DNA from 3 places in the Ligilactobacillus agilis genome. Region 3 is predicted to be linked to each of the others. Evidence: predicted binding sites of a transcription regulator. Region 3 holds the regulator's gene; each other region holds the start of a gene.

Region 1 (10,073 bases), 790 kb from region 3:
GTTTTTGGCTAACTCGATAAAGTCAAAGACCCCCTTGCGGGCTTGGACCTGTCCTACTCCTAAGACGGTAAACCTATCTTTTAGGCCTAATTTTTGGCGCAACTCTGTTTTTGTTGCCGCTTGTGGATAAAATTCCGTCTGGCTAACAAAATTAGGAATATAAGTAATTTTAGTCGCAGGAATCCCATATGCCTCTAGTTTCGGGATAAAACTAGGATTAACGACTACCAAAGCATCCATTCGCTTATAAAAAGTAATCAGATAACGATAAAAAACAACTTTGACTAACCTTGGTAACTTTAAACTTCCTTCTAGAGTCTCAGGTAAAAAATGGACATAGCCTATCTTTTTTCCCCGAAATGGCAAAAAGGTCGAACAAAAGAAGCGGAAGTCCACTGTATGGTAGTGGCTTATATCCGCTCGTTTTAGGTTATTGATGCTTACTTCAATCTCAGTAGCACAGTATTTTTTTAGCAAGGCTATCAATTCTAAGTAGGCACTTGCTACTCCCTGCCCCTTTATTTTAGTTGCAGATGAAAACATACTAACTTTCAACATAGTCTTAGTGATTTTTCACTCCCTTACTAGCCTATTTCACTAGAGCGCTTAGCCATTTGTCGTTCATTTAAATAATAGGCTTGACTTTCCTTGTAAAACTCACTGACCTTTTGCCCAAAAGTTTGCGCAGAAATTTCCGCTAATTTCTCACTTCTAGCTGCCTGATCTGCTATCCTTGGTGGATTGTTTAAATACGTAACTATTTCACTAACTAATTGCGCTGGGGTCTCAAATGTAGCCCCTAAGCTAGGGTGATTCAACAGACCGTTAGTGTACGGATTGTTGGCTGCCACTACTGGTATACCTGCCGCTAAAGCCTCTAGATAAGTTAAGCCTTGCGATTCACTGACAGATGCGGAGACAAACACATTGGCAAGGTGATAGTAATGAGCCACACTGTCGTTATCAATTTCACCCGTAAAGATAACATCTTGTTTTAAGCCTAAAAGTTTGGCCTGTGCTTCTAAATCAGCCCGGGCAGGACCATCACCACAAATCATTAACTTAGCACCGGTAACTCGCTTCTTAACTTCCACCATAGCAGTAATTAAGCGGTCAATATCCTTTTCATAAGCTACCCTACTTAAGGTCAAAATCACCGGTGTAGTAGCAGTTAAACCATACTTAGCACGATAGTTCAAGTACTCTGGCTGTTGGAACTTACTTACATCAATTCCAGTTGGAATGACTTCAACTGGTGTTGTCACTTGATATTCTTGTAATTTGGCTAACACCCTGTCACTTGGAGCAATTACCCCACTTAAATTTTGACAAAATGAGCGTGTCATCAGCCGAACATGCTTAGGCCGCAATACTTTTCCCTTGGCAACATAATGAAGATAATCTTCATACATCGTGTGGTATGTATGGACGCAGGGGATTTTTAACATTTTAGCTACCAATTTCCCCATCAAACCGATTGAAAACTCGGTTTGGGTGTGGATAATATCTAGTTGCAGTTTGCTACTGATTCTATAAGCTTGTAATAAGCCCCGAATGGCTACGCGCCGATCAGTAAATGATATAAAGGGGATGCTTGTAAAGCGAAAAATATTTCGTTCGTAAACTTCTTTTTACCTTAGGATCCGTCGTGGTAAATAAATATACGTTGTGGCCTTGGCGTTCTAATTGTTCGCGTAAAACTTTGATAGACGTTGCAACACCACTGACTTGCGGATAGTATGTGTCAGTAAAGATTCCAATATTCACGACCATTCTCCTTAAACAGTTTAATCACTGTTAATTATATGGTTTTCAATTAACGATTGCAATTAGTATCCCTAGATGTCCCATCATCAGTCATATTCTTAAAGCTTTTTTTAAAAAATTTATCTTCACAAAAAAAGAGTTAAGACGAAAATTCATCTTAACTCTCTTTTCTATAAAACTTTAAAATTACTTAGTGTATTCTTCAACTAAAGCAGTAACTTCTTCGGCTGTTTCACAATCCAATGCTTTATCAGCAAGTTCTTGCATCTTAGTTGTGTCGAGTGTCTTCATCAAGCTTCTAGTCTTCAAGATTGAAGTAGCACTCATGGAGAATTCATCTAAACCTAAACCAGCTAACAATGGCACAGCCACTTGATCGCCGGCCATTTCGCCACACATTCCAGTCCACTTACCTTCAGCATGTGAAGCGTCAATAATCCGCTTAACTAAACGTAAGATAGATGGGTTGTATGGTTGGTAGAGGTAAGATACACGTTCATTACCACGGTCCGCAGCCATTGTGTATCCAATCAAGTCGTTAGTTCCGATACTGAAGAAGTCAGCATACTTAGCTAATTTATCAGCAATCATAGCGGCTGCTGGAATTTCCATCATCATCCCGACTTCAATATCGTCAGAAACCTTAACCCCTGCTGCAACTAAGTTAGCTTTTTCTTCTTCAAAGATTGCTTTGGCTTGCTTAAATTCGTTAACCGTTGCAATCATTGGGAACATAATCGCTAAGCGACCAAAAGCGGAAGCACGTAATAAGGCACGTAACTGTGTTCTAAAGATGTCTTGACGGTCTAAGGAAATCCGGATAGCCCGGTAACCCAAGAATGGATTTTCTTCCTTTGGTAATGGTAAGTAAGGCAATTCCTTATCCCCACCAATATCCATCGTCCGAACAACCACTTGCTTGCCGTTCATACCTTCGATAGCCTTCTTATAAGCTTCGAATTGTTCATCTTCAGTTGGTAATTCGGCAGAATTCATGTACAGGAATTCTGACCGGAACAAACCAACAGCTTCAGCCCCATTGTCGTTGGCACCAACAACATCATCAGGCGTACCAATGTTAGCAGCCAAAGTAACTTCCTTACCGTCGGCAGTAACTGACTTGGCATCCTTAAGCAGCTTCCATTCAGCCTTTTGAGCAGCAAAATCAGCTGCCTTTTGCTTGTATTCAGCTAATTGAGCTTCGCTTGGGTTAACAATAGCATCACCTTCGATACCATCAATAATCACCATGTCGCCATCTTTAACTTCGCTAGTAGCGTTACCAGAACCAACTACCGCAGCAATTTCTAATGTTCGTGACATAATTGCTGAGTGTGAAGTCCGCCCACCAATATCAGTAATGAAACCTTTGACAAAGTTTCTATCTAATTGGGCAGTATCGGATGGTGTCAAATCATGGGCAACGATAACAACCTCTTCATTAATTAATGCTGGGTTAGGTAGAGTCACACCTAATAAATGACTCATAACCCGCTTGGTAACATCGCGAATATCGCCAGCCCGTTCTTGCATGTAAGCGTTGTCTGTCATTGATTCAAACATTGAAATAAACATGTCTGTCACAGACTTCAAAGCAGCTTCAGCATTAACCTTATCAGAATTAATCTTATCCTTGATTTGGCCAATCAATTCTGGGTCAGCTAAAATAGTCAAGTGAGCTTCAAAGACTTCGGCTTCTTCTGCCCCTAGATTTTCAGTTGCCTTAGCTTTAATTAATTCTAATTCTTTCTTAGAAGCAGCTAACGCATCATCTAAACGCTTAACTTCAGCTTCTGGGTCATCAATGCTTGTTTCTGTAAATGACAAATCGGGTTGAACGAGCATATATGCCTTAGCGGCAGCGATACCGTCACTAGCCGCAATCCCCTTTAACACTTTTGTCATTATTCAGCAAGTCCTTCCTTTGACATTGTTTCTGCAATAGCTGCAATTGCTTCTTCTTCATCGGCACCTTCAGCCTTGATAGTAACATCAGCGTTTTGACCTACACCAAGTGACATTACACCCATGATTGACTTTAAGTTAACTGACTTGTCGTTGTAAGTTAAAGTGATATCTGAGTTAAATTTACTTGCAGCTTGAACTAATAATGTAGCTGGACGTGCGTGGATACCTGTTTCTGCTGTTACGTGGAATTGTTGTTCTTTTGCCATAATAAATCATGCTCCTTTGAGTAAGTTGATAAATTAATTTTTATGAAGCGAACTTTCATGAAAATAGTACTATTTTAACTTAGTACACGTTTTCATTTTATTGAAACCGCCCCTATCAATGAAATATTAACATGTTTGATTACTTAAAACAAGTTTTTTATTACAAGAAAGATTATTTAATTACTTTTGAATTTAGATTAAATTCCGTCTCTACTATAGTGGTAGCTAACACCTCCACCACGTTTTGCCCTACCTACAATACTATTTCGTTGGTGAAATTCCATTAACACTGGTTGGAAAGCTTGAAATTCCTTTTGCTCAACATCTAGCTCAGCTAACTCTCCGCTAACTAACTGCTCCAATAATTTTTGGTAGTCTTTATCCATCTAATCCCTCCATTCGGCATCTAAAACTCAAGTAGATTTTAAACACGTTTCCTATTATACCAAGCTTTGAATCTTTTTTCTAAAACCGAGTCTTTTTACTTGCACTTAGAAAGAAAGTTTTTATAATAAGAATTACAAAGGTCAAAAATGGTCAAACTATTTCTGACTAATGTTTGAAGAAAGGTAGTGAACTTATTAATGCTTTGTCAAATTTGTCATCAAAATCCGGCAACCATTCATTTAACAACTAATGTCAATGGTCAACAAACTACCCTCGATCTTTGTCAAAAAGATTATCAACTTTTAAAAGAACGAAGTAGTCAAAATGGCGGCCTAAGTGCCTTAATGCAAGATCCATTCGGCTTTGGTAACTTAGATGATATTATGCGCTCGCTTAGCGGGCAAGCTAACGGGGCAAACCCTTCAATGCCAGGTGGACCACGGCCAAATCCACAAGCTGGCCGAAACGGTAACGGTGGTAACTCCATTCTTGACCAATTCGGTCTAGATTTAACTAATGAAGCAAAAAATGGGCACATTGACCCCGTTATTGGACGCGATAAAGAAATCGCCCGTGTTATCGAAATTCTTAACCGGCGAACCAAGAATAACCCTGTCTTAATTGGGGAAGCTGGGGTCGGTAAGACTGCAGTCGTTGAAGGCCTGGCCCAAAAAATCGTCGACGGTGACGTCCCCCAAAAATTATTGAATAAAAAGGTTATTAGACTTGATGTTGTTTCCTTAGTTCAAGGGACTGGTATCCGTGGTCAATTCGAGCAACGGATGCAACAATTAATGACCGAACTTAAACAACAACAAGACACCATTCTCTTCATCGATGAAATTCATGAAATTGTAGGCGCTGGTAACGCTGAAGGTGGAATGGATGCAGGTAACGTCTTAAAGCCTGCCTTAGCACGTGGTGAACTCCAATTAGTAGGTGCTACTACCTTAAACGAGTTTCGCTCCATCGAAAAAGACGCCGCCTTGGCACGACGCTTACAACCAGTACAAGTAGATGAACCAAGCATCCCTGAAACTATCAAAATTCTTGAAGGAATTCAAAGTAAATACGAGGCTTATCACCACGTAAAATATAGCGAAGATGCCTTAAAGGCCGCAGTTACCCTTTCTGCTCGCTATATTCAAGATAGGTATCTTCCAGATAAGGCAATTGATTTGCTTGACGAGGCTGGCTCTAAAAAGAATTTAACTATTCAAGCAGTGGACCCTAACCTCCTTAGCGAAAAAATTAAGAATGCCGAATCACAAAAGCAAGCTGCTTTAAAAGAGGAAGACTATGAAAAGGCAGCCTACTACCGTGATCAAGTCAACCGCTTTGAAAAGATGAAGGAAAACAGCGTTTCTGACGAAGATGCACCTTTAGTCACTGACCAAGACATGGAAAAGATTGTTGAAGAAAAGACTAAAATCCCTGTTGGTGAATTAAAGGCCAAGGAACAGTCACAACTCAAGAATTTGGCTGTTTCCCTGGAAAGCCATGTTATCGGTCAAAACCAAGCGGTTGATAAAGTTGCTCGGGCAATTAGACGTAACCGGGTCGGCTTTAACAAGTCAGGTCGGCCAATTGGTTCCTTCCTCTTTGTCGGTCCAACCGGGGTTGGTAAAACCGAAACTGCTAAGCAACTAGCCAAGGAACTCTTTGGTACCGAAGACTCTATGATTCGCTTTGACATGAGTGAATACATGGAAAAATTCTCAGTTTCCAAATTAATTGGTTCACCTCCTGGCTACGTCGGTTACGAAGAAGCCGGTCAATTAACTGAACAAGTAAGGAGACACCCATATAGCTTAATTCTTCTTGACGAAGTAGAAAAAGCCCATCCAGACGTTATGCATATGTTCTTACAAATCTTAGATGATGGTCGCTTGACCGATTCTCAAGGGCGGACCGTATCATTTAAAGATACCATTATTATCATGACAAGTAACGCTGGTTCTGGCGATTCAGTTGTCAACGTTGGCTTTGGCGCAGAAGCTAGTGGTAAGTCTAACTCAGTGATTGATAAACTTACTAAGTACTTCAAACCCGAATTCTTGAACCGCTTTGACGGTATCATTGAATTTAACGCCCTTTCAAAGGAAGACCTAACCAAGATTGTCCGCCTAATGTTGGCTGATGTTAACGATATGTTAGCACCACAAGGTTTATCCTTGCATGTTACCGCTCCGGTAGAGGCTAAATTAGTCGACTTAGGTTATGATCCAAAGATGGGGGCCCGGCCACTGAGACGTGTTATTCAAGAACAGTTGGAAGACAGAATCGCAGATTATTTCTTAGATCATCCGACAGAAAAACAACTTGTTGCTAAAGTTGAAAACGGCGAAATTAAAATTACTAACCAGACCACGGAAACAAGTAACTAATCGTTAATAAAAAGAAGCCTGCTACTAAAGTAGTAAGCTTCTTTTTTATTTGGCAAAAATAATCTTCATTTTTAAATTGTTATCAATTTAAACTTTTTAATATTTGCGGTATAATTAAGGTACAAAGAAAGGAATATATTAATTGTATAGGAGGGACTAATTATGATTATGACAGACGTTACTAACAGCTACCACCGTTTTATCAACGAAGAATTACGTTCATCTAACGCCCACTTTATTAAGGTTTATTCTTTGGGCAATTCCAAAGTTGTTTACAAGAAAAAATTTGGGCACGCAGAAGTCGTTATTTCTAACAAAATTCGCCCTGTCACCCAAAAAGAAATTGATTTTGTCCTCAAAGAATTAGCATCCTCCCTAGAAGTCACACCGACTATAGATAATGCTAACCATAACTTAGTTCAGATTACTTGGGATTTAGCTAGTTAACTACTAGCTTTAAACAAATTACCGACTTGGCTTGGAGTCACTAAAGTGGTTCCAAGCTTTTTATTTACCAATAGCTAGCATTTTATTTTTCGCGGTCTATTTCTTTTTTCTTGTAAAAAATCTAGCTGAATACGTTATAATGAACTTAGTTAACTTTTTTACTAGGAGGGGTCAGCGCTTATGTTATGGTCACGAATATTTTCTAACCTAACCACTAACTTTAATATTCGCCGCCGGCAGCGGGGCCGCCATTTTGCCACCAAAAAGCATTATGTCCCTACTCCAAAAGCTATCCCTAATCCTAAAACTGTTACGCCGTCTACTAGCGACGCAACCTTATTGATTATTTATAAAGATGAAGCCCACCAAGCTTTAGCTGACCCTGAATTAGTTGTAGGTCAGTTAGGGGCCAAGTTTGACTTAAGGTTTAAAAATTTCAAACACTATCGGCTGGTTAAAATCCAAGGTTTCACCTCCACTTTCGTGGATTCATATGGCATTATCACCCTAACTTACCAGCGAATTACCGCTGCTAACATCTGGGTTTTTTGTATCGACTTAGACAGCCGGCGCTTTTTGATAAAACCTCACTTTGTTAACGGCCTCCTTGGTCAACCATACTCTTTAGCTTCACCTACTATCAAAAATTATCGGCTCTTGCTTGCAAAAGGTCCAATTCGGGGAACTTTTTCAGATAAACAAGCTGTTGTTACTTACTATTATCGTAACAATAACATTCAAGATATTACCTACCAACCTTACTTTCTTGAGATGCTTGACTTTATTACTTGTTATGATAACCCGTTGGGGCACTTAACCTCGGTTACTCTTGCTAAGGGAACGGTTTGGAAGACTTTTCAGACTATTCTTCTGACTGATGGCCAAATCTGGCACTGCATGGGTGGGAGTCTTTGGATTAAAGAAACTGCAACTGCCTTCAAAAAAATAACAGGGCCAACCAAAAAATCTGCCCTCAATTACCAAGCAGCGATTAAACTCCCTTATAGCCAACCAATAAATCAGTTGGCAACCATTAACTTTGTTCCTCATAAACAAGTAACTAGTTATGAGCGACCATTTGGCCGTCCAAGTCAGCAATTCACTCACAACCAACAAGTTTTAATAACCGCTACCCTTCAATCTTATAACATTACCTGGTATCAACTTAATCATACTTCTTGGATTACTAGTCAATACCTTAAAATTTCGGCCAAAAAAGGGAACTAGTCGTTAGCGACTAGCTCCCTTTTTAGTTTTAGCTTCGATTTCCTTGCCAAAAGTATCCTTCAAATGGTTGCAACTGGGTAGTCGCAACTTGTTTAACAACCGTTTCGCCCAAATTATGATTGTCGTGATCAAAAGCAAAACTTTCTTGGCCTAAATCTATAGTTTGTTGGCTTAGATTGAGCACATAGAAAGCTAATTTAGTTTCGGTATAACGCAAAATTATGAAGCAATTGTCATTACCACCAATGATTAACTCACCTTTTTGCAAGGCCTCACTATCGTTATGCCGGTGCACCCACTTCTTGACCAGCTTTTGGATTGTTCGGTTTTCTCGTCCCCATGGGAAGAACGCCCGGTTTAAAGGATCTTTGCCTCCAGTCAATCCGGCTTCATCACCGTAATAGATGCATGGCACCCCAGGAAACATAAATAACAAGCCATAAGCAGCAATCAATTTACGCTCGTCATTACCTAATGCGGTTAGAATTCGCTCCGTGTCATGTGTCCCCAAATTGTTCAGCGCGTTAAAGAAAAAGGTCCGGGGGTAGTTTTCACGCAAACTCATTAATTCTCGCGCCACCGACCAAATCGGACGTTGGTGGCTATTTATCAATAAATCTAAAATACATTTGCGTAAAGGATAATTCATAACCCCATCAAGTTCTGACCCCTCTACATAGTGACGTCTAGCCTCGTGTGCTATCTTGTTAGACGCGTCTTCCCAAACTTCACCTAACAATAACTTTTCGTTTGCAAAGCCATCTAAGTTTTTCCGAATTCCCTCAATAAAGTATTCCGGCAATTCATCCGCCACGTCTAACCGCCAACCATCTACCCCTAAATTAGTCCACTTGCTAATGACGCTATCTTTGGCGCCGTAGATATAGGCTTGGTAGTTAGGATTGGCTTTATCAACTTCAGGTAGATCTTTAACCCCCCACCAAGAAGCATATTCATCAGGATAATGGGTAAACTTAAACCATGAATAGTAGGGACTATTTTCGTTTTGAGCAGCCCCTTGGTCAGCACCATAATAAAGCTTACGCGCATTAAAATACTTACTATCCTTGCCAACGTGATTAAAGACCCCATCTAAGATTAGATACATCCCATTGCGATGTAACTCGTCTAACAAGTCCTTAAAATCTGCACTTGTTCCCAACATCGGATCTATTTCCATAAAATCATTAGTATCATAGCGGTGATTAGTCGTCGCTAAAAAAATCGGATTCAAATAAAGTCCGCGAATTCCTAACTCTTTTAGGTAGGGAATCTTAGCTTTAATTCCCTTCAAATTGCCCCCAAAAAAGTCCCAGCGCACAACTTCTCCCTTAGCATCCTTGATATAGTAAGGGGTATCCTCCAATGTTGCATAGATAAAACTATTCTTCTTTTTACCAGTGATTTCTTGATTGGGATTTCCATTGTAAAACCGGTCTGGAAAAATCTGGTAACAAACTCCGCCTTGATACCACTTAGGAGCCGTAACCTCTGTTTGGTAACAGGTTAACTGGTAAGCGGTAATGTTATCTCCAGCACTAACTCTACCTGGACCACCATAGCCATCATAATCCGCGCCATAAAAATAACAAGCGCGCTGGCCATTTTCATCCAGCTCAATCTTAAAATAGTAATAATAAAGCCCAGCCTGCTCTAAACTTAAAGTTACTTGATAAAAATCAGC
Region 2 (10,073 bases), 240 kb from region 3:
TGTGGGTTTACTATCGGTGAGCTAGAACCACGCCTTTTTTCTTTTAATGCACCGTTTGGGGCCTGCCCTGACTGTGATGGCTTGGGAATGAAGTTGGAAGTTGACGAAGATTTGGTGGTTCCGGATCGAACTAAGACTTTACGTGAGGGGGCCATGGCACCTTGGAACCCCATTTCATCTAAATACTACCCGAGCTTGTTAGAGCAGGCTTGTCAGGCGTTTGGAATTGATATGGATACGCCCTTTGAGAAGTTAGCTAAAAAAGATCAGCAGTTAGTTTTGTATGGCGACGACAGCCGGGTCTTTCATTTCACTTTTGAAAGTGACTTCGGCGGCTTGCGCGACTTAGATACTAAGTTTGAAGGCGTGATTCCTAACGTTGAGCGACGTTACCGGGAAACTAATAGTGACTTTACCAGGGACGTAATGCGTCAATATATGACCAGTTTAACTTGCCAGACCTGTCATGGTTACCGCTTAAATAAACAGGCCTTGGCAGTTAAAATTGCGGGCCAACACATTGGGCAAGTTTCTGATTATGCCATCGGTGATAGCTTGAAGTTCTTTAGCAAGTTACAATTTTCTGCGCAAGATGAACAGATTGCTAAACCGATTTTAAAAGAAATTTGTGACCGGCTGACCTTCCTGGAAAACGTCGGGCTTGACTATTTGACCTTAAGCCGGGCTTCAAGAACCTTGTCAGGGGGGGAAGCGCAAAGAATTAGGCTGGCCACTCAAATTGGCTCTAACCTTTCCGGGGTGATGTACATTTTGGATGAACCTTCCATTGGGCTCCACCAACGAGATAACGACCGGTTAATTGCTTCCCTAAAGAAAATGTGTGAACTAGGTAATACCTTGATTGTGGTGGAACACGATGAAGATACCATGAGAGCGGCTGATTATCTAATTGATATTGGTCCTGGAGCGGGGGCTAACGGGGGACAAATTATGGCTGCCGGTACCCCTAAGCAGGTGGCGCGTTCTAAAAAGTCGCTAACCGGACAGTATTTAGCTGGAAAGAAGTTTATCCCCATTCCAGACCGGCGTAGGAGTGGTAACGGTAAGTTTGTTAAAATCTACGGCGCCCAGGAAAATAACTTGAAAAAGCTTGACGTAAGCTTTCCTCTAGGTGAATTTATTGCGGTGACAGGTGTGTCAGGTTCGGGTAAATCAACCTTGGTCAACATGATTTTGGAGCGGGCCTTGGCTCAAAAGCTGAACCGCTCCTCCGAAAAGCCGGGTAAATTTACCAAAATCACTGGAACTGAAGCGCTCGAAAAGGTGATTAATATTGACCAAAGTCCGATTGGGCGGACACCACGGAGTAACCCGGCAACTTATACCGGAGTTTTTGATGACATTCGAACCCTCTTTGCTCAAACCAACCAGGCCAAGTTACGGGGCTATGGGAAAGGCCGCTTTAGTTTTAATGTTAAGGGGGGCCGTTGCGAAGCCTGCAAGGGGGACGGAATCATTAAGATTGAAATGAACTTCTTGCCGGACGTTTACGTACCGTGTGAAGTTTGTCATGGTAGTCGCTATAACTCCGAAACGCTAGAGGTTGAGTATAAGGGGAAAAATATTGCCCAAATTTTAGAGATGACCGTTGAAGAGGCCTTGGAATTTTTCGAAGCCATTCCGAAGATAAGACGCAAACTGCAGACGATTGTTGACGTAGGGTTAGGTTACGTGGCCCTGGGTCAACCAGCTACCACCCTATCTGGGGGGGAAGCTCAACGGATGAAGTTGGCTTCTGAATTACACCGTAAGTCTAATGGCAAGACCTTTTATATCTTAGACGAACCAACCACTGGTTTGCATAGTGATGATATTAAGCGCCTATTAGAGGTCTTGCAGCGCCTAGTTTCAAAGGGAAATACGGTCTTAGTGATTGAGCATAACTTAGATGTAATTAAAACGGCAGATTATCTAATTGACCTTGGTCCTGAAGGTGGTGCTGGTGGTGGCACAATCGTGGCTTGCGGTAGTCCTGAGGAAATAGTCAAGGTTAGTGCTAGTTACACCGGTAAGTATCTAAAACCAATCTTAGAAAAGGGCCACTATTTTACACCAACTGACGAGCAGTAGCCTTGCAATTTTAAGGAAAGGTGCTAGAGTAAAAAGTATCAATACTAGAGGAGTGATTTTTTTGGCTGAAGTAGAAAGTTTTACATTAGATCACACGGCGGTAAAAGCCCCCTATGTTCGTTTAATTACGGTTGAGCAAGGAAAGCATGGTGATGAAATTTCCAACTTTGATTTGCGCTTGGTTCAACCTAACGAAAATGCCATTCCTACAGCAGGGTTGCATACAATTGAACACATGTTGGCTGGTTATTTGCGTGACCACATGGAGGGTGTGATTGATTGTTCACCATTTGGTTGCCGGACAGGTTTTCACCTAATTATGTGGGGGAAGCATGATACGGTAGAGGTTGCAAAAGCTCTGAAGGCTTCCTTGAACGACATTTTAAATGCTTCTTGGGAAGATGTTCAAGGCACAGACATTAAGTCTTGTGGTAATTATCGTGACCACTCGCTTTTCTCAGCCCAAGAATGGTGCAAGAAGATTTTGGCCGAAGGGATTTCTTCTGACCCATTTGAAAGAAAAGTTATCTAGGGTCAACTGCTTAATTTAAGGGGTGCTTAGCTTTTGATTAAATTCAGAAGTTAGGCACCTTTTTTAAGATAGTTATTTTTTGAAGAAACACCCGGCTTGTATGGTATAATTCTTATATTGGCTTTGATTTGGAGTGATTAAAATGACAGAAACACAAAGTTTGGTAATTGTAACGGGAATGAGTGGTGCAGGTAAGACGGTTGCCATGCAATCATTTGAAGATTTAGGGTATTTTTGCGTGGATAATATGCCCCCTAGCTTGTTACCTAAATTTTGGGATTTAGTTAAAGAGTCCGGTAAGGTTAAAAAGGTCGCCCTAGTAATCGACCTGCGTTCGCGGGCATTTTATGATGAAATTGGAGAAATGTTGTCTGAAATGGACGAAACGGACTTTGTTCACAAGAAAATCTTGTTTTTAGATTCTTCAGACGAAGAATTGGTGGCACGGTATAAGGAAACAAGGCGGGCGCATCCCCTTGCAATGGAAGGCCGGATTTTAGATGGGGTTCACCTTGAACGTGAGTTGTTAGCAACGATTAAAGCCCAAGCCCAATTGGTGATTGATACCAGTAAATTGTCACCTCGCCAATTACGTGAAGAAATTTTCCACAATTTTGAAACTAATGACGTGAAGTCATTTCACGTTGAGGTGATGTCTTTTGGTTTTAAGTATGGGCTGCCAATTGACGCTGACATTGTGATGGACGTCCGCTTCTTGCCTAACCCTTATTATGTTGCTGAATTACGTAATAAGACCGGTTTAGACCAAGCAGTAAGTGAGTATGTCATGAACTCTGATACAACGGAAGAATTTTATCAAAGTTTTATTAAGGTGTTAGAAACAGTTTTACCAGGGTATAAACGTGAAGGAAAATCTAGTGTGACGATTGCAATCGGTTGTACGGGGGGACAACACCGGTCTGTAGCATTGGCTGAAAGGATTGGCAAGGCGTTAGCGGCTAACTATCCTGTCAGAATTTCACACCGTGATATGAATAAACGAAAGGAAAGTGTTAACCGCTCATGACAAAATTTACAAGCAAACGTAAGCGGCCTAAGATTGTGGTGATTGGTGGCGGGACAGGCTTGCCTGTGATTTTAAATAGCTTGCATAAGGAAAATGCAGATATCACCGCGGTAGTAACGGTCGCAGATGATGGAGGTTCTTCTGGAATTATCCGCGATTATATTAACGTGGTTCCGCCCGGTGACATTCGTAATGTCTTGGTCTCCCTTTCAAACTTACCCCAGGTTTACAAGGATATTTTTCAGTATCGGTTTGAGTCAAAGGATCAATTCTTTTCGGGACACGCAATTGGTAACCTGGTGATTGCCGCTTTATCCGAGATGAAACAGGGGGATATTTTTAGCTCTGTCCAAGAATTGTCAGAAATGATGAAAGTTGACGGGCATGTTTATCCCGCTGCTAATATCCCCTTGGTTTTAAACGCCCGTTTTAGTGATGGGGCGGTGATTTCTGGTGAAGCTGAGATTACCGCCGCGGGTAAGACTATCACCGATGTTTGGGTAACTACGGGGGATGATTCCCTTCCTGAGGCGCGTCCAGAAGTAATTCAAGCCATCATGGAGGCGGACCAGATTGTTTTAGGACCGGGCAGTTTATTTACCAGCATTTTGCCCAACTTAATGATTAGCAACGTGGGGCAAGCGGTTTGTGAAACCCAGGCTGAAGTGGTGTATATCTGTAATATCATGACCCAAAAGGGTGAAACAGAACGGTTTAGCGATGCAGACCATGTTAGGGTCTTAAACCAGCATTTGAATAAAAAATTTATTAACACGGTATTGGTTAATACGGAACCAGTACCAACAGATTATATGGACAGGCAAAAATATGATGAGTACCTCTACCAAGTCCGCTATGATTTTAAGGGGTTACGAGACCAGGGCTGCCGGGTGATTTCCGACAATTTCCTTTTACTACGGGACCACGGGGTATTTCATGATGGCGATAAGGTAGTAGAGGAGTTAATGCGGCTGATTGGCCAATTGCCTGTTTAGGAAGGAAGGCTAGAGCAGTAAATGTCGTATGCAAGTGAAGTAAAAAAAGAATTAACGATGCTTGAGGTCCATTTTGGAAATGCCAAGGCTGAATTGATGGCCTTAATCCGGATGAATGGCTCTTTGGGAATCTATAACCATAAATTTGTGCTCAATGTTCAAACGGAAAATCCGGCAATTGCCCGGCGAATTTATAAGTTATTGAAACAGTTCTATGATATTGATAGTGAGCTATTGGTCAGACGCAAGATGAAGTTAAAAAAGAATAATCTTTATATCGTGCGCTTAAAGACGGGGTCTGACCATGTTTTAAAGGACCTGGATATCTTGGATGGATTTCAGATTAAGGAGACAGTCCCGCTGAAATTCTTAGATGATGATGCGAAGGTCCGCTCTTATTTACGGGGAGCTTTTTTGGCAGCAGGTTCGGTTAATAATCCGGAAACAAGTCGTTATCATTTAGAAATTTATTCCTTGTACGAAGACCACAATAATACTATTTGCGAAATGATGAATCGCTATGGTTTAAACGCCAGGAAAACGGAGCGGCGTAGCGGCTATATTACCTACCTAAAGGAAGCTGAAAAAATCGCTGACTTCTTATCCTTAATCGGGGCGACTAATTCCATGTTGAAGTTCGAGGATATTAGGATTGTCCGGGATATGCGCAATTCGGTTAACCGGATTGTTAACTGTGAAACGGCTAATATGAATAAAGTTGCCGACGCGGCGCGAAAACAGATTGAAAATATTGATTATATTGAGCGGACGGTCGGGCTCAGTAAGTTGCCGGATAAGTTACAAGCGGTAGCCCAGGCAAGAAAGGCCCACCCAGAGGTGTCGTTAAAGGAATTGGGTGAGTTGGTGGCAGGAGGGCCTATCTCTAAATCCGGCGTGAACCACCGCCTACGTAAGATAAATGAATTTGCCCAAAAATTGCAGGTAAATTAATGTTCAAGCAAGTGGTCAAAAAGTTTGACGTTCTTTGACCAATGTATTAAACTAGCAGTAAAGTCATGAGAGTGCTAAAACATGACGGATAAAAATACTGGGAGGTTTCTCACTATGAATTTAGTTCCAACAGTTATTGAACAATCATCACAAGGTGAACGTGCCTATGATATTTATTCACGTTTATTAAAAGATCGAATTATTATGGTTTCTGGGGAAGTTAATGACGACATGGCTAACGCAATCATTGCGCAGCTTTTGTTCTTAGATGCCCAAGACCCTGAAAAAGACATTTACATGTACATTAATTCTCCAGGTGGCTCTGTTTCAGCTGGATTAGCTATTTACGATACCATGAACTTTGTCAATGCTGACGTGCAAACAATCGTAATGGGAATGGCTGCTTCGATGGCCTCTGTGCTTGCAACAGCCGGGACTAAGGGCAAGCGCTTTGCTTTACCTAACTCTGAAATTATGATTCACCAACCACTAGGTGGAGCCCAAGGGCAATCAACTGAAATTCAAATTGCAGCCGAACACATTTTGAAGACAAGAAAGTTGATTAACCAAATTTTAGCTGATGGTTCAGGCCAAGACATTGAAACTATCAATAAAGATACTGAACGTGATAACTTCATGACAGCTCAACAAGCGGTAGACTATGGATTGATTGACGGAATCATGAAGAACAAGAAAAAAGCTTAAGCTTTAGGTTAAAAAAGACGCGGGCTAATTTAGTCCGCGTCTTTTTTAGGCCCAACTTTTTGTTAAGCGTTTTATATGGTATAATATCTAAGTTAATAAAAAAGGCTAGCACTTACTGCTAGCCTGAGTTATGCGCCACGGGGGAGTCGAACCCTCATTTCAAGAACCGGAATCTTGCGTGCTATCCATTACACTAGCGGCGCGTACTCTTATTATATTATCGTAAGTCATGTAAAATTACAAGTATAAAAATAAATTTTTTTTGGAGGAATTTTAATGGCCCTAGAACAAGGCTTTAGTCAAGAGCAAAGACAGGTGCAAAAACTAGCGATGACGCAGCGGATGCAACAGTCAATTCAAGTATTACGCTACAATGCTGAAGATTTACAAGCTTACCTTAAGCAACAGGAATTAGATAACCCTTTTATCAGTGTCAATTTAGCTACCAACTATAATTCCTCACAGGCTGGCACTGAATCTAAGGATGATTGGCAAACTTATACCAGTGTGCGTAAGCAACAGTCACTGTTTGAGTATTTGTTGGATCAGATTCACCTAACCATGCGTGCAACGCCAATTAGGAAGTGGGTCATCTATTTGTTAGAGCATTTAGATTCTAACGGCTACCTCCGGTTAGATTTAAAGACCGTTAGCAAAGAACAAGGAGTTAGCGAAATTACCTTACTAGATGCTTTGACTTTACTGCAACGTTTAGATCCGCCGGGAGTGGGGGCGCGTAATTTACAGGAATGTTTGTTGCTTCAAATTGAAAATGATGCCCATGCTCCCAAGTTAGCCCAGCAAGTGATTAAAAACGAGTTTGAAGCCTTCGCAGACCGGAAGTGGGAACAAATTGCGAAAAAATTAGGGGTAAGGCTAGCAGAGATTCAGACGGTATTTGATTACGTTAGGACCTTGTCTCCTGCGCCAGGAGCCGCCTATGACCAAGACCAAGTGGGTTACATAATTCCTGATTTAATCTTGATTGAAACGAACCAACAGCTGGAATTAAAAACAACCAAGTATACGCAACCCCAGCTTGAATTCAAACAGTCATACTATGATCGCTTAGCCAAACAAGATGACCAGGAGGTCAAAAAGTATCTAGCCCAAAAACAAAAGGAATATGAACACCTATATAATGACTTGCTCCAAAGAGGGCAGACGCTTTTGCGGGTGGGCCAAGAAATTGTTGACTATCAAAGGGATTTCTTTATAAAAGATGAACACCCCTTAAAGCCACTCTTATTAAGGGATGTTGCCCACAAGTTACAGCTGCATGAATCAACCATCAGCCGGGCGGTTAACGGTAAATACATGCAGACTAGTTTTGGGACCTTTGAACTGAAACACTTCTTCTCACAGGCGGTCAATTATCAAACTGAAACGGGCGAGGCTGTAAGTAGCGATGATGTTCATAAGTATATTAGCGAGCTGGTTGCTAATGAGGACAAGCGCAAGCCCCTATCTGATCAAAAGCTCAGTGAATTATTGAAACAAAAAGAACTAACTGTTTCACGCAGGACGGTTGCTAAATACCGGGAGCAATTAAATATTCCTAGTTCCAGTAAGAGAAAACGGTTTGATTAGCCTTTTAATAGAATTTATTTTGAAATTCAAAGTTAGAGATTATTTGTTAATCGACTAGGAAGTAGGGAAAATGTTCGTCCTTTTAGCTTGAAAGGAAACAAGTTTAAAGTAAAATTCGGAAAAATTGGTAAATGCTTAATTACTTTAAGTATTTACCAGTTTTTTTATGAGATTAAAGCGGTCTTTGGCTTGCAAAATATTTCTTTTGTTGCTATAATTTTAATCGTAATTGAGGTGTGGTAACAATTTAACTGATAGGTAGCGATTGTTATTATACTTTGTTTTTTTAACTTACTGGGTCGCTAGACGACACTGTTGGACGTCGAATGTCCCGCGAGAAAGAGGCCATAAGATGCACCAGGAATTAGAATGGATCGAGTTAATCGCCCCTGATATGGTTGATGTTATGAGCCAGCGTTTTATAATCTTGCGTAATATCAGTTGGGCACAGCCGGTTGGTAGACGTTCGCTTGCACAGACCTTAGGAATGAGTGAGCGGGTTTTACGGACCGAGACTGATTTCTTAAAGAAGCAGGAGTTAATCTCTGTCACTAAGTCGGGCATGATTTTAACTGCTAAGGGTCAAGAAACCATTTATGGTTTGACCGGCTTGATGGACCAGCTGTTAGGGCTCCAACAGATGGAAAGAAGATTAAGCAAAGCACTTCACATTAAACGATGCTTGATTGTGTCGGGTGATAGTGATAAACAGCCTCAAGTCATTGATAATATGGGTAAATTAGTCAATGACACTTTAAAAATGTTATTACCTGAAGGACCGAATACGATTGCGGTGATGGGTGGGACAACAATGGCCCAGGTCGCTAATTGTTTGAGTCCCGACTTAAGTAACCAACGTCAGTTAACCTTCGTCCCAGCACGAGGGGGAATTGGTGAACGGGTTGAAATTCAGGCTAATAATGTTTGTGCTCAGATGGCGCTTAAGACCGGGGGTAAACACCGGACTTTGTATGTGCCAGAGCAGGTGAGCGAGGAAGCTTACCGACCTTTGTTGAAGGAACCTGCTATCCAGGAGGTTGTTTCCTTGATTAGGTCAAGCAATGTTGCAATTCATAGTATTGGCGAGGCAATCCACATGGCCAAGAGGCGGGCAATGTCTCCAGAAATAATTGCAATGTTGACTAAGCAAAAGGCGGTAGGTGAGGCCTTTGGATATTTCTTTGATGAAAACGGCAAGATTATTTACCGGATTCCAAGAATTGGGCTTCAATTAGAAGACCTCGCTTCAATGGATTGTGTATTCGCGGTTGCGGGTGGCTCATCCAAAGCTAAGGCAATTCGCGCTTACATGCAACTTGCTCCTTCAAATACATGTCTAATTACGGATGAAGGAGCTGCCAAACTGATTTTAAAAGAGTGATGTTATAGTCGCGTCACTTTTTAAAATAAATTTTTTATTTCCTAAAGGAGGAAATTTTAGTATGACTACTAAAGTAGGTATTAATGGTTTTGGCCGTATCGGTCGTTTAGCTTTCCGTCGTATTGCTGAAGTATCAAATGATTTGGAAGTTGTTGCTATCAACGACTTAACTTCTCCAGCAATGTTAGCACACTTGTTGAAGTATGATACAGCTCATGGCCAATTCGATGCTGAAATTTCAGCAACAGAAAACGCTTTGGTTGTTAACGGTAAGGAAATCCCTGTATACGCAGAAGCAGATGCACGTAACATTCCTTGGGTTAAGAACAACGGTGTTGACTTAGTTCTTGAATCAACTGGTTTCTACACATCTGAAGAAAAAGCTTCAGCTCACTTAGAAGCTGGTGCAAAGAAAGTTTTAATTTCTGCTCCTGCAGGTAAGGTTAAGACTATCGTTTACGGTGTTAACGATGACACATTGACTGCAGACGACAAGATCGTTTCTGCTGCTTCATGTACAACAAACTGCTTAGCACCATTAGCTAAGGCTGTTAACGATGCCTTCGGTATCAAAGCTGGTACTATGACAACTATCCACGCTTACACAGCTACTCAAAAATTACAAGATGGTCCTGACCGCGGTGGTAACGTACGTAACGCACGTGCAGCTGCTCAAAACACAATTCCTCACTCAACTGGTGCTGCTAAGGCTATCGGTTTAGTTGTTCCTGAATTGAACGGTAAGTTAGATGGTCACGCACAACGTGTTCCAGTTATCACAGGTTCATTAACTGAATTAGT
Region 3 (10,073 bases):
AAGATCAGTAACGTCGGCAATCCCCACTGTCAACCCAGACTTAGTTGATTCATAGTAACCAAGGTCTTTCATGCGGTCAAGCAATTCAGCAGTTGCTGTCACCTTGTAGTCCTTGTAAACTTGGGCAATGATATCGGATAAGAAGCCTGACTTAAATGGTCCTACCAATGGTGCTTGCGCCAAGTATTCATGAATGTCTTGACCTGGTTCTAAGAAATACTTGTCTGGAACTTTACCTGTCAAGTTTTCACTTGTTGGTTCGTTCAAGTAAGGGAAATCAGCTGGTAAGATTTCGTTAAAGATGGCTTTACCAGCGGTAGTTACTAAAATCCGGTCTTTTTGCCATTGAGTAAATGGCTTACCTGCCTTAACTAAGCTATCAGTTTGCAAACCAATCCGAGTGTGCAAGTGCACGTAGTTGTTTTGGTAAGCAGTCCGCACTTCGTTAACATCCTTGAAGATCATCCCTTCGCCTTCACGGTTAGCTTCTTCAATTGTAATGTAGTAGTTACCGATGGTCATATCTTGAGATGGTGAGATGATTGGCTTCCCATCTTTTGGAGCCAAGATGTGGTGGGCAGCTAACATTAATAACCTTGCTTCTGCTTGAGCTTCTGCTGACAATGGAACGTGGATGGCCATTTGGTCCCCATCAAAGTCGGCGTTATAAGCTTCGCAGGCAAGTGGGTGAAGCCGCATTGCTTTCCCATCAACCAAAGTTGGTTCGAAGGCTTGGATCCCTAAACGGTGAAGCGTAGGGGCCCGGTTTAAAAGCACTGGGTGTTCCTTGATAACTTCTTCTAAAACATCCCAGATATCATCGTCACGGCGGTCAATCTTACGCTTAGCGTTCTTGATGTTTGAGGCCATTTCACGTTGAACTAATTCTTTCATCATGAATGGTTTGAACAATTCAAGCGCCATTTCGTGAGGAATCCCCATTTGACTAAGTTTTAACTTAGGACCAACGTCGATAACGGAACGACCAGAGTAGTCAACCCGCTTCCCAAGTAAGTTTTGCCGGAAACGACCTTGCTTACCTTTAAGCATGTGAGAAAGTGACTTAAGTGGGCGGTTACCTGGTCCCACAACAGGACGACCACGACGACCGTTATCCACTAAGGCATCGACAGCTTCTTGCAACATCCGCTTTTCGTTTTGAACGATAATTCCAGGTGCGTGTAGGTCTAACAAACGTTGTAACCGATTGTTTCTGTTGATAACCCGCCGGTATAAGTCGTTCAAGTCAGAAGTAGCGAAGCGGCCCCCTTCTAATTGAACCATTGGGCGTAAATCAGGTGGGATAACTGGCACTGCATCCATAACCATCCAAGCAGGATCATTACCTGATTTTAAGAAGGCTTCTAAGATGTCTAAGCGCCGCACTGCCCGAGTCCGCTTTTGACCAGTAGCTTCCTTTAATTCTTCTTTTAATTCAGCACATTCTTTTTCAAGGTCAACGTCATTTAATAAAGTCCGAATTGCTTCAGCCCCCATCGCAGCCTTGAACTTACCAGGATATTCAGCTGACTTTTCACGGTATTCGCGTTCAGTCATTAGCTGTTTCTTTTCTAATGGAGTATCACCTGGGTCTGTTACCACGTAAGAAGCAAAGTAGATTACTTCTTCTAACGCACGAGGACTCATATCTAAAACAAGACCCATGCGGCTAGGAATTCCTTTGAAATACCAAATGTGGGTTACAGGTGCAGCCAATTCGATGTGACCCATCCGTTCACGCCGAACTTTAGAGCGAGTAACTTCGACATGACATTTATCACAGATTAAGCCCTTGTAACGAATCCGCTTATACCTACCACAGGCACATTCCCAATCTTTTGTAGGTCCGAAAATTCTTTCATCAAATAGCCCATCTTTTTCTGGTTTCAATGTACGGTAGTTGATAGTTTCTGGTTTTCTAACTTCCCCATAAGACCATGAACGAATCTTATCGGATGAAGCTAGGCCGATTTGCATACTATCGAATTTATTGACATCGATCAAAGGACCGACCTCCCTTATTATTAATTGCTCTGTTACTAACTACTTTTCGTTTTGTGCTTCAGCCGTCTTTGTTTCTTCAGCCTTAGCCTTTTCAATCTTACTTAAGTTAAGAACCTTTTCCTTGTTGCCGTCTTCTTCATCTTCGTCTTCTTTATCACGAAGTTCGATTTCATTCTTGTCAGCGTCAAGTACTTTCATATCTAACCCTAAGGCTTGTAATTCTTTAACTAACACACGGAATGATTCTGGCACACCAGGTTGTGGAATTTGTTCACCCTTAACGATTGCTTCGTAAGTCTTAACCCGTCCGACAACGTCATCAGACTTGTATGTCAAGATTTCTTGTAGGGTGTAAGCAGCCCCGTAAGCTTCTAGGGCCCAAACTTCCATTTCCCCGAAACGTTGGCCCCCAAATTGAGCCTTACCACCAAGTGGTTGTTGAGTAACCAATGAGTAAGGTCCAATTGAACGAGCGTGAATCTTATCATCAACCATGTGGGCTAATTTCATGTAGTACATAACCCCAACGGCAATCCGGTTATCGAAGGCTTCACCAGTCCGACCATCGTATAGGACAGTCTTACCATCGCTTGGTAACCCAGCTTCCTTTAAGGCACCCCAAATATCTTCATCACGAGCCCCATCAAAAACAGGAGAAGCAACGTGGATGCCTAATTTACGAGCAGCCATCCCTAAGTGCAAGTCTAATACTTGCCCAATGTTCATACGTGAAGGCACACCCATTGGTGAAAGCATGATATCGATTGGAGTACCATCAGGCATAAATGGCATATCTTCTTCTGGAATAACAACGGACACAGTCCCCTTGTTACCGTGACGACCGGCCATCTTATCCCCAACTTGTAACTTCCGCTTTTGGGCGATGTATACCCGCACCATTTGGTTAACACCTGGTGACAATTCGTCGCCTGCTTCGCGGGTAAAGATCTTAACATCTTGGACGATACCGCCACCACCGTGAGGTACCCGTAGAGAAGTATCACGTACTTCACGTGCCTTTTCTCCGAAGATAGCGTGCAAGAGCCGTTCTTCAGCTGATAATTCAGTCATTCCCTTAGGAGTAACCTTACCAACTAAGATATCGCCGTCTTTTACTTCTGCCCCAATACGGATAATCCCAAATTCATCGAGGTTCTTCAAAGCATCTTCACCGACGTTAGGGATTTCACGAGTGATTTCTTCAGGCCCTAACTTAGTGTCACGCGCTTCTGATTCATGTTCTTCAATGTGAATTGAAGTGTAAACATCTTCTTTAACTAGGCGTTCGTTGATGGCAATCGCATCTTCGAAGTTGTAACCATCCCAAGTCATGAAGGCAATCAATGGGTTTTGACCTAAGGCTAATTCACCTTGTTCCATTGATGGACCGTCAGCTAATACTTCGTCAGCATCAACTCGGTCACCTACTCTAACGATTGGTGTTTGGTTGTAGTTCTTACCACCGTTGGAACGACGGAACTTCATCAATTTGTACTTGTCTAAAGAACCATCGTCACGGCGAACCCGAACCTCACGAGCATCAACGTATTCAACTACCCCGGCATGTTCTGAAATTAAAGCATCACCAGAGTCGTGGGCAGCCTTATATTCAATCCCAGTCCCAACAAGTGGTGCATGTGGTTGAATCAAAGGAACAGCTTGCCGTTGCATGTTGGCCCCCATCAAGGCCCGGTTGGAGTCATCGTTTTCCAAGAATGGAATACATGCTGTCGCAACAGCAACTACTTGCTTAGGAGAAACGTCCATGTAGTCAACTTTGTCAATTGAAACTTCGATGTTTTCATCCTTGTGCCGAGCCATAACCACGTCGTCAACGAATGAACCATCATCGTTTAATGGTGAGTTGGCTTGGGCTACGATGTAGTTATCTTCTTCATCGGCAGTTAGATAATCAATCTTATCTGTAACCTTGTGAGTTTCCCAAGAAACACGCCGATAAGGAGATTCAACGAAACCGTAACGGTTAACCCGTGCATAAGATGACAAGGAGTTAATCAACCCGATGTTAGGACCTTCAGGGGTTTCAATTGGACACATCCGGCCATAGTGAGTATAGTGCACGTCCCGCACTTCGTAACCAGCCCGGTCACGAGTCAAACCACCAGGCCCTAAGGCTGACAGACGACGTTTGTGGGTCAATTCACCCAATGGGTTAGTTTGATCCATGAACTGTGATAACTGGGAAGAACCAAAGAATTCTTTGATTGATGCTACCACTGGCCGAATGTTGATTAACTGTTGTGGGGTTACCGTAGCTGTATCTTGAATTGACATTCTTTCACGAACAACACGTTCCATCCGAGATAAACCGATTCTGAATTGGTTTTGCAGTAATTCACCAACTGAACGAATCCGCCGGTTACCCAAGTGGTCAATATCATCAGTTGAACCAATACCTTCTTGTAAGTTAAAGAAGTAGTTCATTGATGCCAAGATATCTGCTGGGGTAATGTGTTTAAAGTCAATGGAGATGTTACCATTGCCAATCATGTTTACAACTCGTTCAGGGTCTACTTGTGAGTAAACCTTGATGATTTGTAAAGTCATATCTTCTTGGACAACCCCTTCAGATGATGGGGTGAATGTAACCATCTTGAAGTCATCACGAGCCAAGTATGGAGCTAATTTTTCCATTACGCGCTTATCAATTACTTCATCTTTAGCAACGATAATTTCCCCTGTTTCAGGATCAACTAAGGTTTCTGCTAACCGTTGGTTCAATAACCGGGTCTTTAAATCCAACTTCTTGTTAATCTTATAACGACCAACTGGTGCTAAGTCATAACGTTTTGGATCAAAGAAACGAGCTGTTAATAAACTCCGTGATGAATCAGCAGTCTTAGGTTCACCCGGACGTAAGCGTTCGTAGATGTCCTTTAATGCTTCTTCTACCCGGGAATCCTCAGTATTTTTATGAACATCCTTTTCCAAAGTTAGGTTTAAGCTGTCGCTTTCAGTCCCTAAGATTTGAACGATGTCGCTATCTGTTTCATACCCTAAAGCCCGAACTAATTCGGTCAAAGGAATCTTCCGGGTCCGGTCAATTCGAACGTAAGCCACGTTTTTAGCATCTGTTTCATATTCTAACCAAGCACCCCGGTTAGGAATAACAGTCGTGCCAAAGTTTTCCCGACCATTCTTATCTAATTCAGAGTTGAAATAAACCCCTGGTGAACGAACTAATTGGGAAACAATAACACGTTCTGCCCCGTTGATAATAAATGTCCCTTGCTTAGTCATTAATGGGAAATCACCAAAGAAGACGTCTTGAGATTTAATTTCGTCTGTTTCATGGTTGATTAAACGTAGAGTCACATGCAATGGTGCTGAGTAGTTTGCATCGTGTTCCCGTGCTTCATCAACTGTATACTTAGGTTCTAATAATTGATAATCAACAAATTCAAGTGATAAGTTACCTTGGAAATCCTCGATAGGCATGATATCATCAAACATTTCCCGTAAACCTTCATCTAAGAACCATTTGTAGGAGTCAGTTTGAATTTCAATCAAGTTAGGTAAATCGAGCACTTCTTTAATGCGAGAATAACTTCTACGTACACGGTGCTTACCGTATTTTACTAAGTGTCCTGCCAAGTTGTTCACCTCTCAAAATATTTCTGCGAATTTACGACTGAAAATATTACATTTATGTTACAAATACAATTTCACGCAAATTTTCAGTGAATTTTGGCAAAAAAAAACCAAAAACAGAGTCAGTAGCCTTAGCTTCCCTTCACTATTTTTGCTTCTTCATTCACTTATTATGGACAATAGATCATAATAAGTATCTAAATTCACAGTTTTTGCATCTAATAATTATAGCCACTAATAAGATTTTTGTCAATACAAAAAAAGACTTTCATCAAAAAATGAAAGTCTTTTTCAAACTAATCCTATTTAGTTGAAACCGGGCTAGCTTCCTTAACATTTAACGTTATCTTACCCTTCGAAGCTCCCAAGGTTACGGTAGCACCTTGAACAATTTGGCCCATCAAGAGTGCATCACTCAATTTATCTTCAACCTTATTTTGTAAGGCTCGTCTAATTGGTCTAGCACCATATTCGGGATCAAAGCCCGCCTTAGCGATAACATCAATAGCAGCCGGCGTAATTTTTAATTTCACATCTTTTTGTGCTAACCGGTCCACGATTTGCTTAGCCATCTTCTTAACGATTTCATGTAATTCCTCTTTAACTAGAGAATGGAAGATGACAATCTCATCAATTCGGTTTAGGAATTCCGGTCTGAAACTCTTCTTTAAAGCTTCGCGAATCTTAGCCGACATTGCCGCGTACTCATCGCTCGGTTTAGCTACCCCAAAACCAACTGCCTTATCATCCCTTAAGGCAGTTGCCCCTAAGTTAGAGGTCATAATAATGATGGTGTTTCTAAAATCTACCCGTCTTCCCTTCGAGTCAGTCAAGTAACCATCGTCTAGGACTTGTAATAAAATGTTAAACACATCTGGGTGTGCCTTTTCAACCTCGTCTAAAAGCACTACGGAATAAGGTTTATTTCTAACCTTTTCCGTTAACTGGCCACCTTCATCATAACCAACGTAACCTGGAGGAGAACCGACTAGGCGACTAGTGGAGTATTTCTCCATGTATTCACTCATATCAATCCTAATCATTGAATCTTCGTCGCCAAACATTGCTTGTGCTAAGGCCTTGGCTAACTCTGTCTTCCCCACACCAGTTGGGCCTAAGAACATGAAGGAACCAATTGGACGACCTGGGTCACTTAAACCACTGCGTGCCCGCCTAATTGCCTTAGCTACAGCGCTGACAGCCTCTGCTTGTCCCACCACTCGTTCGTGAAGAACCTTTTCCAAGTTAATCAGGCGCTCACTTTCAGTCTTGGTCATCTGAGTTACTGGCACTCCGGTCCAATCAGCAACTACCCCGGCCACGTCTTGCGCAGTAACTTTAATATTAAATTCTAACTTCTTAGCTTTTTCTTCCTCACGCCGCTTCATCTCTGCCAATTTTTGCCGCAATTTTAGCTCTTGGTTCCGCAGCTTAGCAGCTTCTTCGAAGTCTTCACGCAGCAAAGCTTCATCTTTAGCATGGGAAAGTTCGTCTAGTTTTAACTTGCTTTCTGAAAGTTTGCTCTTCTTTTCAGAATGAGCAATTCTAACCCGGGCAGCCGATTCGTCCATTAAATCAATCGCCTTATCTGGCAAGAAACGGTTGGTGATATAACGGCTACTATAATCGACCGCCGCTTTTAACGCTTCGTCGGTCAATTTTACCTTATGAAACTTTTCATACCGTGGTCTAAGCCCCGTTAAAATTTCCAACGTAACTTTCTTAGTTGGTTCTTCGACGTTGACGCGGGCAAAGCGTCGTTCTAAGGCCGCATCTGATTCGACATACTTTTGATATTCATCTAAAGTTGTTGCCCCAATCACTTGAACTTCGCCGCGAGCTAACGCTGGTTTCAAAATATTGGAAGCATCAATTGCGCCCTCGGCACCACCGGCCCCAATTAAGGTATGCAGTTCATCAATAAATAAAATCACATTCCCATCTTGGTAGATTTCGTCTAGAATCTTCTTAAGGCGGTCTTCAAACTCACCCCTAAACTTTGTCCCGGCTACCAACGAACCCATATCTAACATCATAATCCGCTTGGTCAAAAGGTTATCTGGAACTTGTTCTAACACAATCTTTTGAGCTAAGCCTTCAGCCACGGCGGTCTTACCAACCCCAGGTTCACCAAGTAAAACTGGATTATTTTTAGTCCGCCTACTCAACACTTGAATAACTCGTTTAATTTCTTGGTCCCTACCAACAACTGGATCTACCTCTTGATTGGCAGCCATCGCCGTTAAGTCCCTAGCTAATTCATCTAAAGTTGGAGTTTTTTCTTGGTTTTTCATGTTGTTAGCCCGGGTAGCTTTCCGAACTTGGACAGGACTAACCCCTAATTGATGATAAATGGACTGCTTAATCCTTTTTACATCAACATTTAAACTAGCTAAAATCCGTGAAGAAACAATCGTTTCATCGTCTAATAAGGCTAAAAGGATGTGTTCTGTCCCTACCTTAGCGGCATTTAGAATACTTGCTTCGTTTTTGGCCTTTTCTAATACAGCCTTAGCCTTAGGCGAATATGGCAAGTAATTATCAGGCGCCTGTCTTCTTAAGTTACCATAGCCCGTAAGCCGTTCAATTTCTTCTCGAATATCGGTTGCTGTGATAACATTTTGCCGTAAAACCTTATTGGCGATACCATTTTCTTCGAGGGACAGTGCTAATAAGAGGTGCTCTGTCCCAATTGCTTGATGCTTAAAGTAGTTCGCCTGTTCTTGGGCGAGTATCAGGACGCGGTTAGCACTCGGAGTATATAGTTCGTCCATCATAATCCCTTCTTTCTTTAGATTAATCAGCGCATCTTAATCGTTCTAAAATTCCAACCAAAATTCTAGCGCGAACTGCATCTTCTAATTTTTTATCAGCAAAAGCTAAAGTCGACCGTTCAATGGTTGCTAAAATCAAATTAGCCTCGCGTCTACTGATTAGTTTTTCTTCATAGAGGCTTTGGACTACCTGTAAGCCCCGGCTGGCATTGATACTAGTACCAATATAAGCGGTTAATTCATCAAGAATATCTGTATCATCTATCAAATTAACTTTGGCGATTCTGATGTAGCCACCACCCCCTCGCTTACTTTGAACTAAGTAACCATTAGGAATCGTAAAACGCGTCTTAATTACGTAGTTTATCTGTGAAGGTACGCAGTTGAATAACTCTGCTACTTCGGAACGCTTAATTTCAATTTGCTGAGAATCCGCTAAAATATCCTTTAAATACTGTTCGATAATATCAGAAATATTGCGACTCTGCATAAAAAGACCTTCCTTTGTTTGACTATTGTTGACTTTTATTATAAACAATAGCGTCTATAAAATGCAAAAAATTGAGTCACATCCCGGTACTCTTAAGACCCTGATTATCGGGAAAACAGGATTTGAACCTGCGACTTCCACGTCCCGAACGTGGCGCTCTACCAAGCTGAGCTATTTCCCGTCTATATTAGTTATTATACACCAATATAACAAAAAAGGACTTCCACGAAGTAAATTCATGAAAATCCTTTAAGGCAATAAAAAATCGGGAAGACAGGATTCGAACCTGCGACCCCCTGGTCCCAAACCAGGTGCTCTACCAAGCTGAGCTACTTCCCGAAATAAAAAAATGCACCCAGTAGGAGTCGAACCTACAACCTTCTGATTCGTAGTCAGACACTCTATCCAGTTGCGCTATGGGTGCATATATAAAAAACAAAATGCCGAGGACCGGAATCGAACCGGTACGGTGATCACTCACCGCAGGATTTTAAGTCCTGTGCGTCTGCCAGTTCCGCCACCCCGGCATAATGTAAGAGCGGAAGACGGGATTCGAACCCGCGACCCCCACCTTGGCAAGGTGATGTTCTACCACTGAACTACTTCCGCATATGCCGACTAGACGATTCGAACGCCCGACCCTCTGATTACAAATCAGATGCTCTACCAACTGAGCTAAGTCGGCATACCATTATGGTGATTATTGAGTCATCATAAATCTCATAAGAGCTATGACTATGAGTCGTGACAGGCTCGAACTGTCGACCCTCTGATTAAAAGTCAGATGCTCTACCAACTGAGCTAACGACTCAAGATGGAGGATACAGGGCTCGAACCTGTGACCCTCTGCTTGTAAGGCAGACGCTCTCCCAACTGAGCTAATCCTCCAAATCGCACGGCAACGTCCTACCCTCACAGGAGGCGTTCCTCCAACTACTCTCGGCGCTATGAAGCTTAACTTCTGTGTTCGGAATGGGAACAGGTGTAGCCTTCATGCCATCGTCACCGCACTATTTTTTTAAGAGAACTTGTTCTCTCAAAACTAGATTTTATTCTTTTCCTTTGAACTTTCCGAAAAAACTTACGTTTTTTTACTTGGTTAAGTCCTCGACCGATTAGTAATGGTCCGCTTCATACGTCACCGCACTTCCACTTCCATCCTATCTACCTGATCATCTCTCAGGGGTCTTACT

What was found. Region 3 encodes CtsR, which represses protease genes until heat stress. Its sites were predicted from a motif close to TTGGTCAAAAAAGGTCAAANA; they were not measured.
Region 1: a site for CtsR is predicted at 4,465-4,485, ahead of N4597_RS08500 (ATP-dependent Clp protease ATP-binding subunit). Genes of this name have one in related genera too.
Region 2: a site for CtsR is predicted at 5,618-5,638, ahead of clpP (ATP-dependent Clp endopeptidase proteolytic subunit ClpP). Genes of this name have one in related genera too.

Annotation. Positions count from the first base shown of each region.
Region 1 is NZ_CP104397.1:1,674,672-1,684,744, forward strand. It holds gene N4597_RS08475 (glycosyltransferase family 4 protein) at 1-558, opposite strand, end outside; partial or broken gene N4597_RS08480 (glycosyltransferase family 4 protein) at 585-1,767, opposite strand; gene ptsP (phosphoenolpyruvate--protein phosphotransferase) at 1,954-3,672, opposite strand; gene N4597_RS08490 (phosphocarrier protein HPr) at 3,672-3,941, opposite strand; gene N4597_RS08495 (hypothetical protein) at 4,139-4,327, opposite strand; gene N4597_RS08500 (ATP-dependent Clp protease ATP-binding subunit) at 4,526-6,715, shown strand; gene N4597_RS08505 (DUF1827 family protein) at 6,878-7,162, shown strand; gene N4597_RS08510 (MucBP domain-containing protein) at 7,343-8,389, shown strand; gene N4597_RS08515 (glycoside hydrolase family 13 protein) at 8,418-10,073, opposite strand, start outside.
Region 2 is NZ_CP104397.1:533,979-544,051, forward strand. It holds gene uvrA (excinuclease ABC subunit UvrA) at 1-2,091, shown strand, start outside; gene N4597_RS02580 (S-ribosylhomocysteine lyase) at 2,153-2,623, shown strand; gene rapZ (RNase adapter RapZ) at 2,766-3,650, shown strand; gene N4597_RS02590 (gluconeogenesis factor YvcK family protein) at 3,647-4,645, shown strand; gene whiA (DNA-binding protein WhiA) at 4,667-5,596, shown strand; gene clpP (ATP-dependent Clp endopeptidase proteolytic subunit ClpP) at 5,711-6,301, shown strand; tRNA gene N4597_RS02605 (tRNA-Arg) at 6,433-6,504, opposite strand; gene rpoN (RNA polymerase factor sigma-54) at 6,578-7,891, shown strand; gene N4597_RS02615 (sugar-binding transcriptional regulator) at 8,244-9,272, shown strand; gene gap (type I glyceraldehyde-3-phosphate dehydrogenase) at 9,334-10,073, shown strand, end outside.
Region 3 is NZ_CP104397.1:297,506-307,578, reverse strand. It holds gene rpoC (DNA-directed RNA polymerase subunit beta') at 1-2,004, opposite strand, end outside; gene rpoB (DNA-directed RNA polymerase subunit beta) at 2,044-5,628, opposite strand; gene N4597_RS01330 (ATP-dependent Clp protease ATP-binding subunit) at 5,919-8,390, opposite strand; gene N4597_RS01325 (CtsR family transcriptional regulator) at 8,413-8,880, opposite strand; tRNA gene N4597_RS01320 (tRNA-Pro) at 8,988-9,061, opposite strand; tRNA gene N4597_RS01315 (tRNA-Pro) at 9,146-9,219, opposite strand; tRNA gene N4597_RS01310 (tRNA-Arg) at 9,231-9,304, opposite strand; tRNA gene N4597_RS01305 (tRNA-Leu) at 9,322-9,407, opposite strand; tRNA gene N4597_RS01300 (tRNA-Gly) at 9,418-9,489, opposite strand; tRNA gene N4597_RS01295 (tRNA-Thr) at 9,493-9,565, opposite strand; tRNA gene N4597_RS01290 (tRNA-Lys) at 9,619-9,691, opposite strand; tRNA gene N4597_RS01285 (tRNA-Val) at 9,696-9,768, opposite strand; rRNA gene rrf (5S ribosomal RNA) at 9,774-9,890, opposite strand; rRNA gene N4597_RS01275 (23S ribosomal RNA) at 9,976-10,073, opposite strand, start outside.